Regions from separate parts of the Micromonospora sp. WMMD967 genome, predicted to be linked through region 2. Evidence: riboswitches for the same ligand, from Rfam matches in the RefSeq annotation. Region 2 holds a riboswitch; the other holds the start of a gene.

Region 1 (7,230 bases), 6.7 Mb from region 2:
GGCGCGGGCGCCGGCTCTGGCCTTGCGGCCCAGCCCCGCGTCCGGGTCGATGATGTCGCCCGCCACCGACAGGTGCGCGTCGACCGCCTCCCGGGCGATCAGCAGGTGCATGATCTCGGTGGAGCCCTCGAAGATCCGGTTGATGCGCAGGTCGCGCATCATCTGTTCGACGGCGGCCGGGCGTTCGCCCCGGGCGGCCAGCGAATCGGCCGTCTCGTAGCCGCGCCCGCCCCGGATCTGGATCAGCTCGTCGGCGATTGTCCAGGCCATCTCGCTGGCGTACAGCTTGACCAGCGCCGCCTCGATCCGGATGTCGTTACGGTCGTCGTCGGCGAGCAGGCAGCAGAGGTCGAGCATGGTCTCCATGCCGTACGTGGTGGCGGCGATGAAGGAGAGCTTCTGCGCGACCGCCTCGTGCTCGCCCACCGGCCGACCCCACTGGACCCGGTCGGCGGCCCAACCCCGGGCCACGTTCAGCGCCCACTTGCCGGCGCCCACGCACATCGCCGGCAGCGACAGCCGGCCGGTGTTCAGCGTGGTCAGGGCGATCTTCAGCCCCTTGCCCTCGCCGCCGATGACGTTCTCGGCGGGTACGAACACGTCGTGGAACCGGGTGAGGCTGTTTTCCAGGCCGCGCAGGCCGATGAACTCGTTGCGCCGCTCGACGGTGATGCCTTCGCTGTCGCCTTCCACAACGAAGGCGGTGATCCCGCCTCGACGCCCCTCGCTGGCCGGGACCCGGGCCATCACCACCAGCAGGGTGGCCACGATGCCGTTGGTGGCCCACAGCTTCACCCCGTTGAGCCGGTAGCCGGTGCCGTCCTCGGTCGGCTCGGCGGTGGTGGCCAGCCGGGCCGGGTCGGAGCCGACGTCGGGCTCGGTGAGCAGGAAGGCGGACACCTCGCCGGCGGCGAGGCGGGGCAGGAAGGTCTGCTTCTGCTCGGCGGTGCCGAACATCTTCAGCGGCTGCGGCACACCGATCGATTGATGTGCGGAGAGCAGCGCGCCGATGGCCGGGCTGACCGAACCGGCGAGCATCAGCGCCCGGCAGTAGTGCAGGTTGCTGAGGCCGAGCCCGCCGTACTTCCGGTCGATCTTCATGCCGAACGCGCCGAGGTCGGCCAGGCCGTGGAACACCGAGTCCGGAATGGAGCCGTCGCGTTCGATGGCCGCGCCGTCCACCTCGGTGGTCAGGAAGGCGCGGAACCGGCCGAGGAAGTCCTCGGCGCGCGCCACGTCGCCCGGGTCGGATCGGGGCCACGGGTCGATCAGGTCGAGCCGGAACCGACCGAGGAACAGTTCCTTACCGAAGCTGGGTCGGTCCCAGGTGGACTCGCGGGCGGCCTCGGCGACCTGCCGGGCTTCCTTCTCGGAGACCTGCCCGGCCTCTGCCGGCAGTGGCGCGGCGGCACCTGTGGTGGCTGCGGCGTCGGGATCGTCCGGTGTCGGTCGGCCGTTCTGCGTCGTGGTCACGGCTGCCCCCTCGAAGCTCGATGCGGCTACCGCCACGCTACCCCCGGTTGTTACCCAGGGGTAGCGGTGCGTGCGCATCGAGGCGGTCAGCGGCCGATGGTGGTGTCCGGGTCGTCGTCATCGTCGTCGATGTCGTCCTCACCCCAGTTGCGCCGGACGAACGGCAGGATCATCCAGAACACGAGAAACCAGATGCCGGTCAGTGCAGTGAGCAGGAAGGCGATCGGCCGGTCCAGCACGAAGTCGGTGATCAGCAGCACCGCGCTGACCATGGCGATCAGCATGAAGGCGAGGCCACCGGTGGCCATCCGGTGCGCGAACCGCACCAACTCCGGCTTGCGCCCCTGACGGAACAACGCCCGGTGGAACGCCACCGGCGAGATGATCAGCGCGGTGGCGGCGGCCGCCGCGAGCAGCGCGACGATGTAGACGTCTCGCTGGAACTCGCTGGTCCGGGTGAATCCGTTACTGAACGGCAGGGTGAGCAGGAAGGCGAAGAGGATCTGCACGCCGGTCTGCGCGACCCGCAACTCCTGGAGCAGGTCGGCGAAGTTGCGCTGCCAGCGCTGCTTCTCGGTCTCCTTGGACACGCGCTACCTCCGGTGAGACGCTACTGCCGGCGGTCCCGGCCGCCGGCAGCAACGCCAATGCCCCACCCGGCCGAGCGCGAAACAGGTTCACGACATCTCCCGTTCACCTCGGGGACGCACCTCGGCCACAAGCACCGGCCGAGTCGTCGCCGGGATCCTCAGGACCCGCGCCGGATCCGACCCGCGTACCGGGCCTCCAACTCGGTGTTGTGCGCGTCGCCGTCCGGGATGTTCGCCGACAGGTAGACCGGGGGCCGCTCCCCTGCCGCCAGCAACCGCGCCACCACCTCCACGGTGATCTGCTGGGCGAGCAGGGCCGCGGTGATCGACGAGACCGCGCCGACCGCGCCACCGCCGGGAAGGGGCAGTGTCGCGTCGCCGTACGGAGCTCCGTTGTCGAGCACCACGTCGGCGAGGTCGCTCAGCTTGCGCCCGGACGGGTGCCGGGAGGTCATCCGGCCGGAGTGCTGCGCCGAGGTGATCGCCACCAGCCCGTGGCCGCGTTCCTTGACCAGACTGGCGAACTCCACCATCGCCCCGTTGACCCCGGAGTTGGAGGCGAGGACGAACACGTCGGTGGGCCGCACCGGGGCCAACTCGTAGAGGCGGTGCGCCACACTCGGGTCCCGTTCCAGCATCGGACCGAGCCGCCCGGCGGGTTCACCGCCGAGAAGCACCAGGTCACGCAGCGCGATCCGGTTGGTCGGCACCAGACCGCCCGCCCGACCCGCGATCTCCATGGCGAGGGCCTCCGAGTGCCCCGTGCCGAACGCGTGCACCACACCGTCGGCGCGTACGGCCTCGGCGATCAGATCGGCGGCCCGGCCTACCGCCTCCCGCTGGCTGGCGGCCACCCGGCCGATCGTCTCGGTCACCACGGCCAGGTAGTCCTCGGCACTCACCGTCATGCGTCCTCCGTCATCCGATTGCGGGCCAACCAGTCAACCCCGCCCCCGCCGAGCAGGTCGACCAGGGGTGCCGACGGCCACCACCAGATCGACCCACCGCCACTCAGGCCGTTCCGCCGGCCCGCGCCAGGATCGCTTCGGCGAGTGGGCCCGGCGCCGCGTCCGGGATCCAGTGGCTGACACCGGCCAACTGCACGAAGCGGTAGTCGCTGGTGACGTTCGCCGCGCACGCCTCGGCGGCGGGCCGGCCGATGGCGACGTCCCGGTCACTCCACACGTACGTGGTGGGCACCGCGACCGGGCCGACCGCGGCCAGGTCGGCGCGGGACATCGCCCGGTACCAGTTCAGCGCTGCGGTGAGCGCCCCCGGCTCGCGCATCGGGTCGGCGTAGCGGTCCACCCGGGTACGGTCGCCGACCCCGCCGAGCAGCTTGCGCAACGCGGTGGCGTGCCACGCCAACAGCACCTTCTCCGCCTTGCCGGGCTTACGGAACAGCGCGATGTACGACGACCGGGCCTTCTGTTGGCTGTCGTTGGTCAGGGCGTACGCCATGGCCGCCGGGTGTGGGACGGACACCGCGGTCAGGGTGCGGACCCGCTCGGGGTGCCCGGCGGCGACCGCCCAGGCCACCACCGCGCCCCAGTCGTGCCCGACCAGGTGGACGGCGTCCAGGCCGAGGGCGTCGAGCACCGCCACCACGTCGGCGACCAGCTCGGGGATGCGGTAGTCGGCCACCTCCGTGGGCCGCGCGCCCGGCGAGTAACCCCGCTGGTCCAGCGCGTACGTGCGCAGCCCGGCGGCGTGCAGTGCCGGCACGACGTCGTCCCACTCACCGCTGTGCTGCGGGAAACCGTGCAGAAGCAGAACCGGTACGCCGTCCGGCGGACCACCGACGGTTACCTCGAACGTGAGACCTCGCGCGTCGACCCGCATGATCGGAAGCGTACCCATCTGGGAGTCGGGCCGGCCGCTCCCGCAGGTCAGGCGGATGCCCTGCTGGGCCCGCGCACCCGGTCGGTGTTAGCGTCAGCGAGACAACTTCATATCCGACAGGGGAGCGCACAGCGCTGAGAGTGCGGGCATGCCCGCAGACCCTCGAACCTGATCTGGGTAATGCCAGCGCAGGGAGTTCGGTCGACCTCCAGCCGCGCCGCAGTCCGGTGCCACCGGACGCGGCGTGCGTCTTCTCCTGGTTCGCACTCACGAACTGGGAGCAACACATGAGATCCACCACTGACACCCACCGTTGGCGCACCATCGACATCGTGGTCGCCTCGGTGATCGCTGTCGCCTTCGGCGTCATCTTCTGGGCGTGGGGCCTGGTCTGGAGCGCCACCGAGGGCGCTTTCACCTTCTTCCCGCCGGCGCAGGCGCTGCTCTACGGCGTCTGGCTGATGCCGGCCGTGATCGGCGGTCTGGTCATCCGCAAGCCCGGTGCCGCGCTCTACTGCGAGACGGTCGCCGCGATCCTCTCCGCGCTGCTGGGCAGCCAGTGGGCCGGCACGGTGATCCCGCAGGGCATCGTGCAGGGCATCGGCGCGGAGCTGGCGTTCGCCGCCTTCCGGTACCGGTCGTTCCGGCTGCCGACCGCGGTACTGGCCGGCGCGCTGACCGGTCTCAGCGCCGCGCTGTTCGACTTCTTCATCTGGAACGTCGACTACGAGCTGACCGACTACCGCATCCCGTACGCGCTGATCACCATCGTCAGCGCCACGGTGATCGCCGGCGCCGGTGGCTGGCTGCTGACCAAGGCCCTGGCCAACACCGGCGTCCTGGACCGGTTCCCGGCAGGCCGGGACCGCGCCCTGGTCTGACCCCGGTCCAGCTGCGTTGATCAAGAGGTTTGCGTCAACCGGAGGCGGGATCCTGACGCAAACCTCTTGATCGACAACGACAGAAAGCGTGCGGAAGGGGGGTTCGGTGGGCGCTGTCGTTCTGCGGGGGTTCGGCTGGCGGCACGCTGGGCGGCGGGCCTGGGCTCTGCGTGGGGTCGACCTGCGGGTCGAGGCCGGCGAACGGGTTCTGCTGCTCGGCCCCTCGGGGGCCGGCAAGAGCACCCTGCTCAGCGCGCTGGCCGGGCTGCTCCCCGAAGACTCCGGTGAGCAGGAGGGCATCGTCGAGATCGACGGGCTCGACCCCCGCAAGGGACGGGAGCGCGTCGGCATCGTCTTCCAGGACCCGGAAACCCAACTGGTGATGGCGCGCTGCGGCGACGACGTCGCCTTCGGCCTGGAGAACCGGGGAGTGCCGACCGACGAGATCTGGCCCCGGGTGGACGAGGCGCTGCACCGCGTCGGCTTCCCGTACCCCCGGGACCGCAACACGGCCGCCCTCTCCGGCGGCGAGCAGCAACGCCTCGCCCTGGCCGGCGCGCTCGCCCTCCGCCCCGGCCTGCTGTTGCTCGACGAGCCGACCGCCAACCTCGACCCGGCCGGGGCCGAGCTGATCCGGCAGGCGGTGGCCGGCGCGCTGGACTCCGACACCACACTGATCCTGGTCGAGCACCGGGTCGCCGAGGCGCTGCCACTGGTCGACCGGGTGGTGGTCCTGGAACCCGGCGGTGGGATCCGCGCGGACGGCACACCCGAAGCCGTCTTCGCCGCCCACGGCGCCGCCCTGGCCGCCGAGGGGGTGTGGGTGCCGGGTCACCCCGTCGCGCCCCGCCCGGCCACCGCCGCGGCCGGGGAGCTGTTGCTCACCGCCGACCGGCTCGGCCTGCCACCCCGGCTGGCCTCCACCGACCTTCGGGTACGCGCCGGCGAGGCGCTCGCCGTCCGCGGACCCAACGGCGTCGGCAAGTCCACCCTGGCGTTGCTGCTGGGCGGGCTGCTCCGGCCGGGCACGGGGCGGGTCACCGCGTCCGCCGAGTTGGCCGGCGCGGACCACCGCACTCCCCCGCACCGCTGGCGCGCCCCCGCCCTGGCCCAGCGGATCGGGTCGGTCTTTCAGGACCCGGAGCACCAGTTCGTCACGGGCACCGTCTTCGACGAGCTGGCGCTCGGCCCCCGCCGGACCGGCCAACCCGAGTCGGCCGTCAAGGAGACAGTGGCGGAGTTGCTGGAACGGCTGCGGCTGGCCCGACTCGCCGCTGCCAACCCGTACACCCTCTCGGGTGGTGAGGCGCGGCGGCTGAGCGTGGCGACCGCCCTGGCCACCGCGCCCCGCCTGTTGATCTGTGACGAACCCACCTTCGGTCAGGACCGGCGGACCTGGCGGGAGCTGGTCGACCTCTTCGCCGACCTGCGCGACGCCGGACACGGCGTGGTCGCCGTCACCCACGACGCGGATTTCGTCGCCGCGCTCGCCGACCGCAGCGTCACCCTACGAGCGACCCCGGGCGACGAGCGATGATCAGCATCGAGCCGGTCGCCGCGCCCGGTGCGCCACTGGCCCGCCGCAACCCGGTGGCGAAGGTCGCCGCCGCCCTGATCTTCTCGTTCACCCTGCTGGCCACTCTGGACCCGGTGGCCCCGGCGATCGCCATCGCGCTCGAACTCGCCGTGCTGCCGCTGTTCGGCATCCGCTACCGGGTGCTGGCGCGACGGGCCTGGCCACTGCTCCTCAGCGCCGTCGGCATCCTGGTCACCCTGGTGCTCTTCGCCGCCGACCGGTCCGGCCGGGTCCTGCTGGACGCGGGACCGGTGTTCGTGAGCACCGGCGTGCTGCTCACCGCGCTCGGCCTGGTGCTGCGGGTCTTCGCGGTGGCCCTGCCCGGTGTGATCGTCTTCGCGACCACCGACCCCACCGATTTGGCCGACGCGTTGATCCAGAACGCGAAAGCGCCGGCCCGGTTCGCCATCGGGGCGCTCGCCGCGTTCCGGCTGGTACCGCTGCTCGGTCAGGAGTGGCAGATGATCAGCATGGCGCGGCGGGCACGGGGCGTCGAGGCGGGACGCAACCCGCTGGCCAAGCTGCGACTGTTCGCCTCCACCGCGTTCGCGCTGCTGGTCGGGGCGATCCGCCGGGGCACCCGGCTGGCCGTGGCGATGGACGCGCGTGGCTTCGACGCCGGTACGCCCCGAACCGTGGCCCGCCGCCAGCACTTCACCCGCCCCGACTGGCTCCTCGTCGCCGGGGCGGCAGCCCTGGCCGGAGCGGCCCTGACCACGAGCGTCCTCCTCGGCACCTTCCGCCCCCTGATCGGCTGAGCCCGCCGTTTCGCTGCCTGGGCGCCCGCCCGCCGCCTGGCCGCCGTCTCGCCGCCGCCCGTCGTCCGGCCGCCCGCTGCTGGCAGCCCGGCCGCCTGGGCGCCCGCCGC
Region 2 (7,230 bases):
GGATCATGCTCATGCCGGTGAGCAGCTGGTTGATGTCCACGAGCGACTTGCCGTCGGCAGTCACCTGCATCGTGTACATCTTGTTCTGGTTCCACTCGCCGAGCAGAGCCTTACCGTCGTAGTACGCCGGCCACTTCCGGTTGGAGTTGAGGTCGGCGTCGTAGCGGTAGACCGGGCCACCCATCGGGGCGCCACCGCCGCCGATCTCCGGGTAGCGCGCGTCACCGGCGTACCCGTAGTCGACGGTCGCGGGGACGACCGGCGGGAGGTTGGTCAGGCCGGTGTTGTTGGGCGAGTTGTTGACCGGTGCGGCGCAGTCGAACTTCGGGCCGCTCGGACCGGACGGGAACGTGTAGTCGTTGTAGGCCTCGTTCGTGCCCGTGCAGTACGGCCAGCCGTAGTTGCCCGGGGTGACGATGTTCCACTCGACCAGACCACGGGGGCCCCGGTTCGGGTTGTCCGAGTTGGCGTCCGGTCCGTAGTCCGCCACGTACAACGTGTTGGTCTTGGGGTCGGTGCCGATCCGGAACGGGTTGCGGAAGCCCATCGCGTAGATCTCGGGACGGGTCTTCTCGGTGCCGGCCGGGAAGAGGTTGCCCGACGGGACCGTGTACGTCCCGTCGTCCTCCGGGTGGATCCGGATCACCTTGCCGCGCAGGTCGTTGGTGTTGGCGGAGGTGCGCTGCGCGTCGTAGTCCTGGCGGCCCGCCCGCTCGTCGATCGGGGAGTACGAGTTCGACTCGAACGGGTTGGTGTTGTCACCGGTGGCCAGGTAGAGGTTGCCGTCGCTGTCGAAGGCCATGCTGCCGCCGGCGTGGCAGCAGGTGTTGCGCTGGGTGTCGACCCGTAGCACCTGCTTCTCACTGGCCAGGTTGATGGTGTCACCGGTCACCGTGAAGCGGGACAGCAGGTTGCGGGTGACCCCGTCGTTCGGGGCGTAGTAGAGATACACCCAGTTGTTGGTCGCGAAGTCCGGGTCGAGCCGGATGCCGATCAGGCCGTCCTCGTTGCCGGTGAAGACGTCCAGGTCGACGGCGGTGACGGTGTTGCCGGTGTCCGGCTTCACGATCTGCACGCGACCGTCGCGCTCGATGTAGAAGACGCGCCCGTCGGGGGCGATGTCCAGCTCCATCGGGTTGCTGGTGTTGCTGTCCAGCGTGACCTTCTCGAAGTTCGAGGTCTTCGAGGCGCCGCAGTCGGCGTTCTCGACGCCGGCCGCGGTCCGGATGCCGCCGAGCAGGTGGGAGAGGAACTGGGGCTCGGCGTACGACTCCCGGGTGTGCCCCAGGCCCGTGTACCAGGACCGGCCACCGTCGTAGTCCTGACACCAGGCGACCGGGTGGTCCGCACCCATCGCGCCGGCGCCCGGGGTGTAGCTCTTCTCGTCCAGGCTGGCCAGCACGTGGACGTCCGGCCGGGGGTTGGACTGGTAGTTGTACCACTCGTCGAACCGGGACCAGCGGTCCGGCAGACCGGCCGTGGACGGGTGGGCGTGATCCTCCACCTTGACCGTGGCGGTCTGGTTCTGCGGGTGGTTGGCGAAGTACGCGCCGACCAGGTCGCCGTACCAGGCCCAGCTGTACTCGGTGTCCGACGCGGCGTGGATGCCGACGTAGCCGCCGCCGGCCTGCACGTAGCGCTCGAACGCCGCCTGCTGCTCGGCGTTGAGCACGTCACCGGTGGTGGAGAGCCAGATCACCGCCTTGTACTTCGCCAGGTTGGCGTCGTTGAATGCGGCGCCGTCCTCGGAGTTGTCAACGGTGAATCCGTTGGCGGCGCCGAGTTGCTGGATGGCGGCGATGCCGGTGGGGATGGAGTCGTGCCGGAAGCCGGCGGTCTTGGAGAAGATCAGGACGGAGAAGGGATCGGCCGCTGCCTTTGGTGCCTTGGGCACCACCTGGCTGACCGGGGCGGCGGCTGGCGCCTCCCGTGGGGGGACCTGGGCGGCTGCCTGGGCAGGCGTGCCGAACAGGGTGGTCGAGGCCATGGCCAGGGAGATCAGGGTTGCGGTGATGGGTACGCGGGCACGACGAGAACGGGACACGCCGCCTCCTGTGTCGTAGTGACAGAGCTCGCGGGAGTCGGCTCGCCGAACGCCCTCCCTCATGGAGCCGGTGGTGACGCCGTGCCAGGGTGCCCCCACCGACATTTTGTCGAATCGCTGAACAAATTAATTCGGCTGGCTCGATGTCGGGCAAGATGCAGACGGGTAACGGTTCTGCAACGGCGGGCGACATTCCGAACAGGACCGTATGAAGTGCCCCATCGATCTTGCTCGTCGCGGCCGGCCCGGACGCCGCCGAACCCGCCTTGGCAGACCGACGGAACTGTCGTACGGTGACACGCAAGTAACCCACGGGAGCCCGGTGCACCGGGCTGAGAGGGGGGCTGACAGCCCCCGACCGTCGAACCTGATCCGGGTAATGCCGGCGCAGGGAGGAGTGTTGCCGTGCCGTACCTGGGGCGACTGCATCTGATCACCGACACCCGACCCGGGCGTGACCCGCTCACAGTGGTCCGGGCCGCCCTCACGGCCGCCCGTGCCGACCTGGTGGTGCAGGTCCGGGTCGAGGATTCCGCCACCGACCGCGAGGCGTACGACCTGGCCCGGCGGGTGCTGGCGCTCTGCGACCCGTACGAGGCGACCTGCCTGGTCAACGACCGGTTGCACGTGGCGCTCGCGGTCGGTGCCGCCGGCGGGCACGTCGGTGCCGACGACCTGCCGGTCGCCGCCGCCCGCCGGGTGCTCGGCCCCGCCGGAGTGCTCGGCGCCACCGCCCGCGCTCCGGGCACGGCCAGCGAGGCGGTCGCGGCCGGAGCCAGCTACCTGGGCGTCGGGCCGTGCCACACCACCAGCACCAAGTCCGGCCTACCCGATCCCATCGGGCCCGCCGGGGTACGCGCCGTCGTCGACGCCGTCGACGTGCCGGTCATCGCGATCGGCGGAGTGACCGCCGCGCGGGTGCCGGCGCTGCGGGCGGCCGGCGCGTACGGGGTGGCGGTCGTCGGTGCCCTCTCCGCTGCCGCCGATCCCGTGCGGGCGACGGCCCAGCTGATCGAGGCGCTGACGTGCTGACCGGCCGGTTCCCGTCACCGCCGTCGCGCGACCGGGTCCGGCCGGATGTGGCGGTGGTGGGGGCGGGACCGATCGGGCTGTCCATCGCCTGGCGCTGCGCCGCCCGAGGGCTGCGGGTGGTCGTACACGATCCGGCACCCGGTTCGGGGGCCTCCGCGGTGGCCGCCGGCATGCTCTCCCCGGTCGCCGAGGCGTACTTCGGTGAGCGGCAGTTGACCGACCTGCTCCTGGCCTCCGCTGAGCGCTGGCCGGGCTTCGCCGCCGAGGTGACCGAGATGACCGGCGTCGACATCGGCTACCGGACCGAGGGCACCCTGATGGTCGGCCTGACCGGCGACGACCTGGCCGAGGCGCGCCGGCTGTGGGCGTACCAACAGGGGTTGGGTCTGCCGGTGACCCCGCTGCGCCCCAGCGAGCTGCGCGACCGCGAGCCGGCGCTCGCCCCGAGGGTGCGCGGCGGCGCGCTCGCGCCCACCGACCACCAGGTGGACCCACGGCTGCTGGTGCCGGCACTGCGCGCGGCGGCGCAGCAGGCCGGCGCGGCGCTGGTGCCGCAACCGGTTCGGCAGTTGTCCGACGTGGACGCTCGGGTGACGGTGGTCGCCGCCGGCTGCGGCGCCGCGGCACTCACCGGTCTGCCGGTGCGGCCGGTCAAGGGCCAGATCCTCCGGCTCCGTGCGCCCGACGGCGTCGCGCCGGGCTTCCGGCACGTGATCCGGGGGTACGCCGACGGCGAACCCGTCTACCTCGTGCCCCGTGCCGACGGGGAGGTCGTGCTCGGCGCGACCGTCGAGGAACGGGCGGACACCACAGTCACCGCCGGTGCCGTGCAGCGGCTGCTCCGCGCCGGAGTCGACCTGCTGCCGGAACTGGCCGAGTACGACCTGGTCGAGGCCGTTGCCGGGCTGCGCCCGGGTACGCCGGACAACGCGCCGATCCTCGGGCCGCTGCCCGGCCGACCGGACGTCCTGGCCGCCACCGGGCATCACCGGCACGGCATCGTGCTCGCCCCGATCACCGCCGACCTCATCGCGGACCTGGTGCTCGACGGCGTGACCGACCCGCTGCTCGCGCCGTTCCGGGCCGACCGGTTTCTCGGCCTGACAGCCGGCGGCAGCCCTGATCGCACCACGGAGGGGGACCAGTGGAGTTGACGGTCAACGGAGCCGGACGCGACGTGCCCGGCGGCACGTCCGTCGCCGACCTGGTGCGCGACATCGTGCCCGAACAGCGTGGGGTGGCGGTCGCTGTCAACGGGGAGGTCGTACCCCGCGCGGGTTGGCCGGCCACGGCGTTGCGCGACGGCGACCGGGTCGAGGTGCTCACCGCGGCGCAGGGCGGGTGAGCGGCATGTCGTTCGAACTGGGCGGGGAGACGTTCACCTCGCGGCTGATCCTCGGCACCGGCGGCGCAGCGAACCTGCACGTCCTGGAGCAGGCGATCCGGGCGTCCGGCACCGAGCTGGTCACGCTCGCGTTGCGTCGGGTGGGCACCGCGCCCGGCTCCAGCGGCGGACTGTTGGACCTGCTGGACCGGTGCGGGGTACGACTGCTGCCGAACACCGCCGGCTGCCACACCGCGACCGAGGCGGTCAAGGTGGCCCGGCTGGCCCGGGACGCGTTCGACACGGACTGGGTCAAGTTGGAGGTGATCGGCGACGAGCGCACGCTGCTGCCCGACGGGGTGGAGTTGCTCCGCGCCGCCGAGGAGCTGGTCGCCGACGGCTTCACAGTGCTGCCGTACACCAGCGACGACCCGGTGCTGGCCCGCCGCCTCGCCGACGTGGGCTGCGCGGCGGTGATGCCGGCCGGCTCACCGATCGGCTCGGGGCTCGGCATCGGCAACCCGCACCACATCCGGCTCATCCGGCAGGGCGTGGACGTGCCGGTGATCCTCGATGCGGGCATCGGCACCGCCTCCGACGCCGCCCTGGCCATGGAGTTGGGCTGCGACGGGGTGCTGCTGGCCAGCGCCGTCACCCGGGCCGCCGACCCGGTGGCGATGGCGACCGCGATGCGGTACGCGGTCGAGGCGGGACACCTGGCCGCCGGGGCCGGCCGGATCGCCCGACGTTTCCACGCGCTCGCCTCCACTCCCGACGAGGGAAGACCCGACCTGTGACCGGGCCCGACGGGCGCGCCCCCTCAGCTTCCCACCCGGCATCCCGCCCGGCGGCAGATCTTGGAAGCAATCCGCCCCTGGAGGGGCCCGTTCCTGCCAAGATCCCGTTGGGGGTTGTTGTTCTCACCGACCGGCTCGTGGCGCAGGGCGGGCTCGACCGGGTCGTGGCGGGAGCCGTCGCCGGGGGAGTGCGCTGGGTGGTGCTGCGGGAGAAGGACCTGCCCCGCGCCGAACGCGCCGCCCTGGCCGCCGACCTGCGCGCGATCCTCGCCGACGTCGGCGGGACCCTCGTCGTGGCCGGTCCCGACCCGCTCGGGGGCGACGCTGTCCACCTCCCGGCCGCCGGCCCGTACCCACCACCGACCCACACGGTGGTCGGCCGCTCCTGCCACGACGAGAACGAGCTGACCCGCCTGACCACCGAGCACTACGCCACGGTCTCCCCGGTCTGGCATACGAAGACAAAACCGGGCTATGGCCCACCCCTGGGTGTTGCGGCGCTGGGCAACCTGGTCCGCGCCAGCCCGGTGCCCCTGCTCGCCCTCGGCGGAGTCGAGACACCAGAACACGTAACCGCCTGCGTCAAGGCGGGAGCAGCAGGCGTAGCCGTCCTTGGCGCGATCATGCGAGCCCAAGACCCCGCCGAGGCGTCAGCGAGCCTGACCAGCGCATTTGTAGAGGCGGTCACCCCGGTGCTGACCCAAACCCGGCGCGGGGTCACACAGGTCTCCGAGTCAGGGCTGCGGCCGACCGTGCCCACGCAGGGATCAAGCCTGACCGCCCGGAGTGGGCACGGTCGGCCGCAGCCCCCAACCGCAACCACAAAAAGTCGGCCGCAGCCCCCAACCGCAACCAGGGAAAGAAAATGACCCCGCAAACACTGCTGACCATCGCCGGCTCGGACTCCGGCGGCGGCGCGGGAATCCAGGCCGACCTCAAGGTCTTCGCGGCGCTGGGCGCGTACGGCACCAGCGTCCTCACGGCGGTCACCGCGCAGAACACCCGGGGTGTCGACGCCGTCCTGCCGATGCCTCCGCGCACTGTCACCGAGCAGTTGGACAGCGTGCTCGCCGACTTCACCGTCGCCGCCGTGAAGACGGGAATGCTCGGTACCCCCGCCGTCGCCGACGCGGTGGCCGAGGCGGCCCGGGCCGGCCGGCTGCCCCACCTCGTCGTCGACCCGGTGCTGGTCGCCACCAGTGGTCACCGGCTCGGCGTGGTGGGCGCTGTGGAACGGCTGCTGCCGTACGCCACTGTGGCGACGCCGAACTGCGCGGAGGCCGCGGCCATCACCGGACGCCCGGTCGACGACGTGGCCGGGATGGTCGTCGCCGCCGAGGCGCTCGCGGCCGGCGGACCTGACTACGTGGTGGTCACCGGCGGCGACCTGGACGGCGGCGAGGCGGTCGACGTGCTGCACGGCGACGGCGTCACCACTCTGCTGCGCGCGCCACGGGTGGACACGCGGCACACCCACGGCACCGGGTGTTCGTTCTCGGCGGCGATCGCGGTGCGGCTCGCGCTGGGCGATCCGGTGCCGGCGGCGGTGGGGGCCGCCAAGGAGTACGTGCTCCGCGCGCTGGATGGCGCGCGGAGTTGGGAGCTGGGCGCGGGACGCGGACCGCTGAACCACTTCGGCTGGTCCGCTTGATCACCAGGGAGGCTGTCATGCAGGCACGAGGCAAGGTGTACGTCGAGGGTTCCCGGCCGGACGTGCGGGTGCCGTTCGCGGAGGTGGAGCTGACCGGGGACCATCCGCCGGTGCGGCTCTACGACACGTCCGGTCCGGGGTCGGACCCGTCGGTGGGGTTGCCCGCCTTGCGAGGGCCGTGGATCGCCGAGCGGGGTGACGTGGCACCGGTACGGGGTGCGGGCACTCCACTGGCCGGTGTGGACGGTCGTCGACCCACCCAGCTCGCGTACGCGCGGGCCGGTGTGGTGACGCCCGAGATGGAGTTCGTGGCGATCCGGGAGAACGTCGACCCGGAACTCGTGCGCGCCGAGATCGCCGCCGGCCGGGCGGTGCTGCCCCT

Evidence for each region. A riboswitch is a leader RNA that binds a small molecule or an ion and turns the genes downstream of it on or off. The one in region 2 is predicted to bind thiamine pyrophosphate.
Region 1: linked by a shared signal. The riboswitch ahead of O7631_RS31255 (ECF transporter S component) and the one ahead of thiE (thiamine phosphate synthase) in region 2 are both predicted to bind thiamine pyrophosphate.

What each region holds. Positions count from the first base shown of each region.
Region 1 is NZ_JARUBK010000001.1:6,940,706-6,947,935, forward strand. Features, by position in the region: gene O7631_RS31235 (acyl-CoA dehydrogenase family protein) at 1-1,398, opposite strand, end outside; gene O7631_RS31240 (DUF6328 family protein) at 1,560-2,063, opposite strand; gene O7631_RS31245 (SIS domain-containing protein) at 2,222-2,971, opposite strand; gene O7631_RS31250 (alpha/beta fold hydrolase) at 3,075-3,905, opposite strand; TPP riboswitch at 4,014-4,118, shown strand; gene O7631_RS31255 (ECF transporter S component) at 4,193-4,786, shown strand; gene O7631_RS31260 (ABC transporter ATP-binding protein) at 4,893-6,323, shown strand; gene O7631_RS31265 (energy-coupling factor transporter transmembrane component T) at 6,320-7,120, shown strand.
Region 2 is NZ_JARUBK010000001.1:288,349-295,578, reverse strand. Features, by position in the region: gene O7631_RS01375 (ThuA domain-containing protein) at 1-2,044, opposite strand, end outside; TPP riboswitch at 2,346-2,455, shown strand; gene thiE (thiamine phosphate synthase) at 2,450-3,076, shown strand; gene thiO (glycine oxidase ThiO) at 3,073-4,230, shown strand; gene thiS (sulfur carrier protein ThiS) at 4,221-4,421, shown strand; gene O7631_RS01355 (thiazole synthase) at 4,418-5,197, shown strand; gene O7631_RS01350 (thiamine phosphate synthase) at 5,299-6,066, shown strand; gene thiD (bifunctional hydroxymethylpyrimidine kinase/phosphomethylpyrimidine kinase) at 6,063-6,848, shown strand; gene thiC (phosphomethylpyrimidine synthase ThiC) at 6,866-7,230, shown strand, end outside.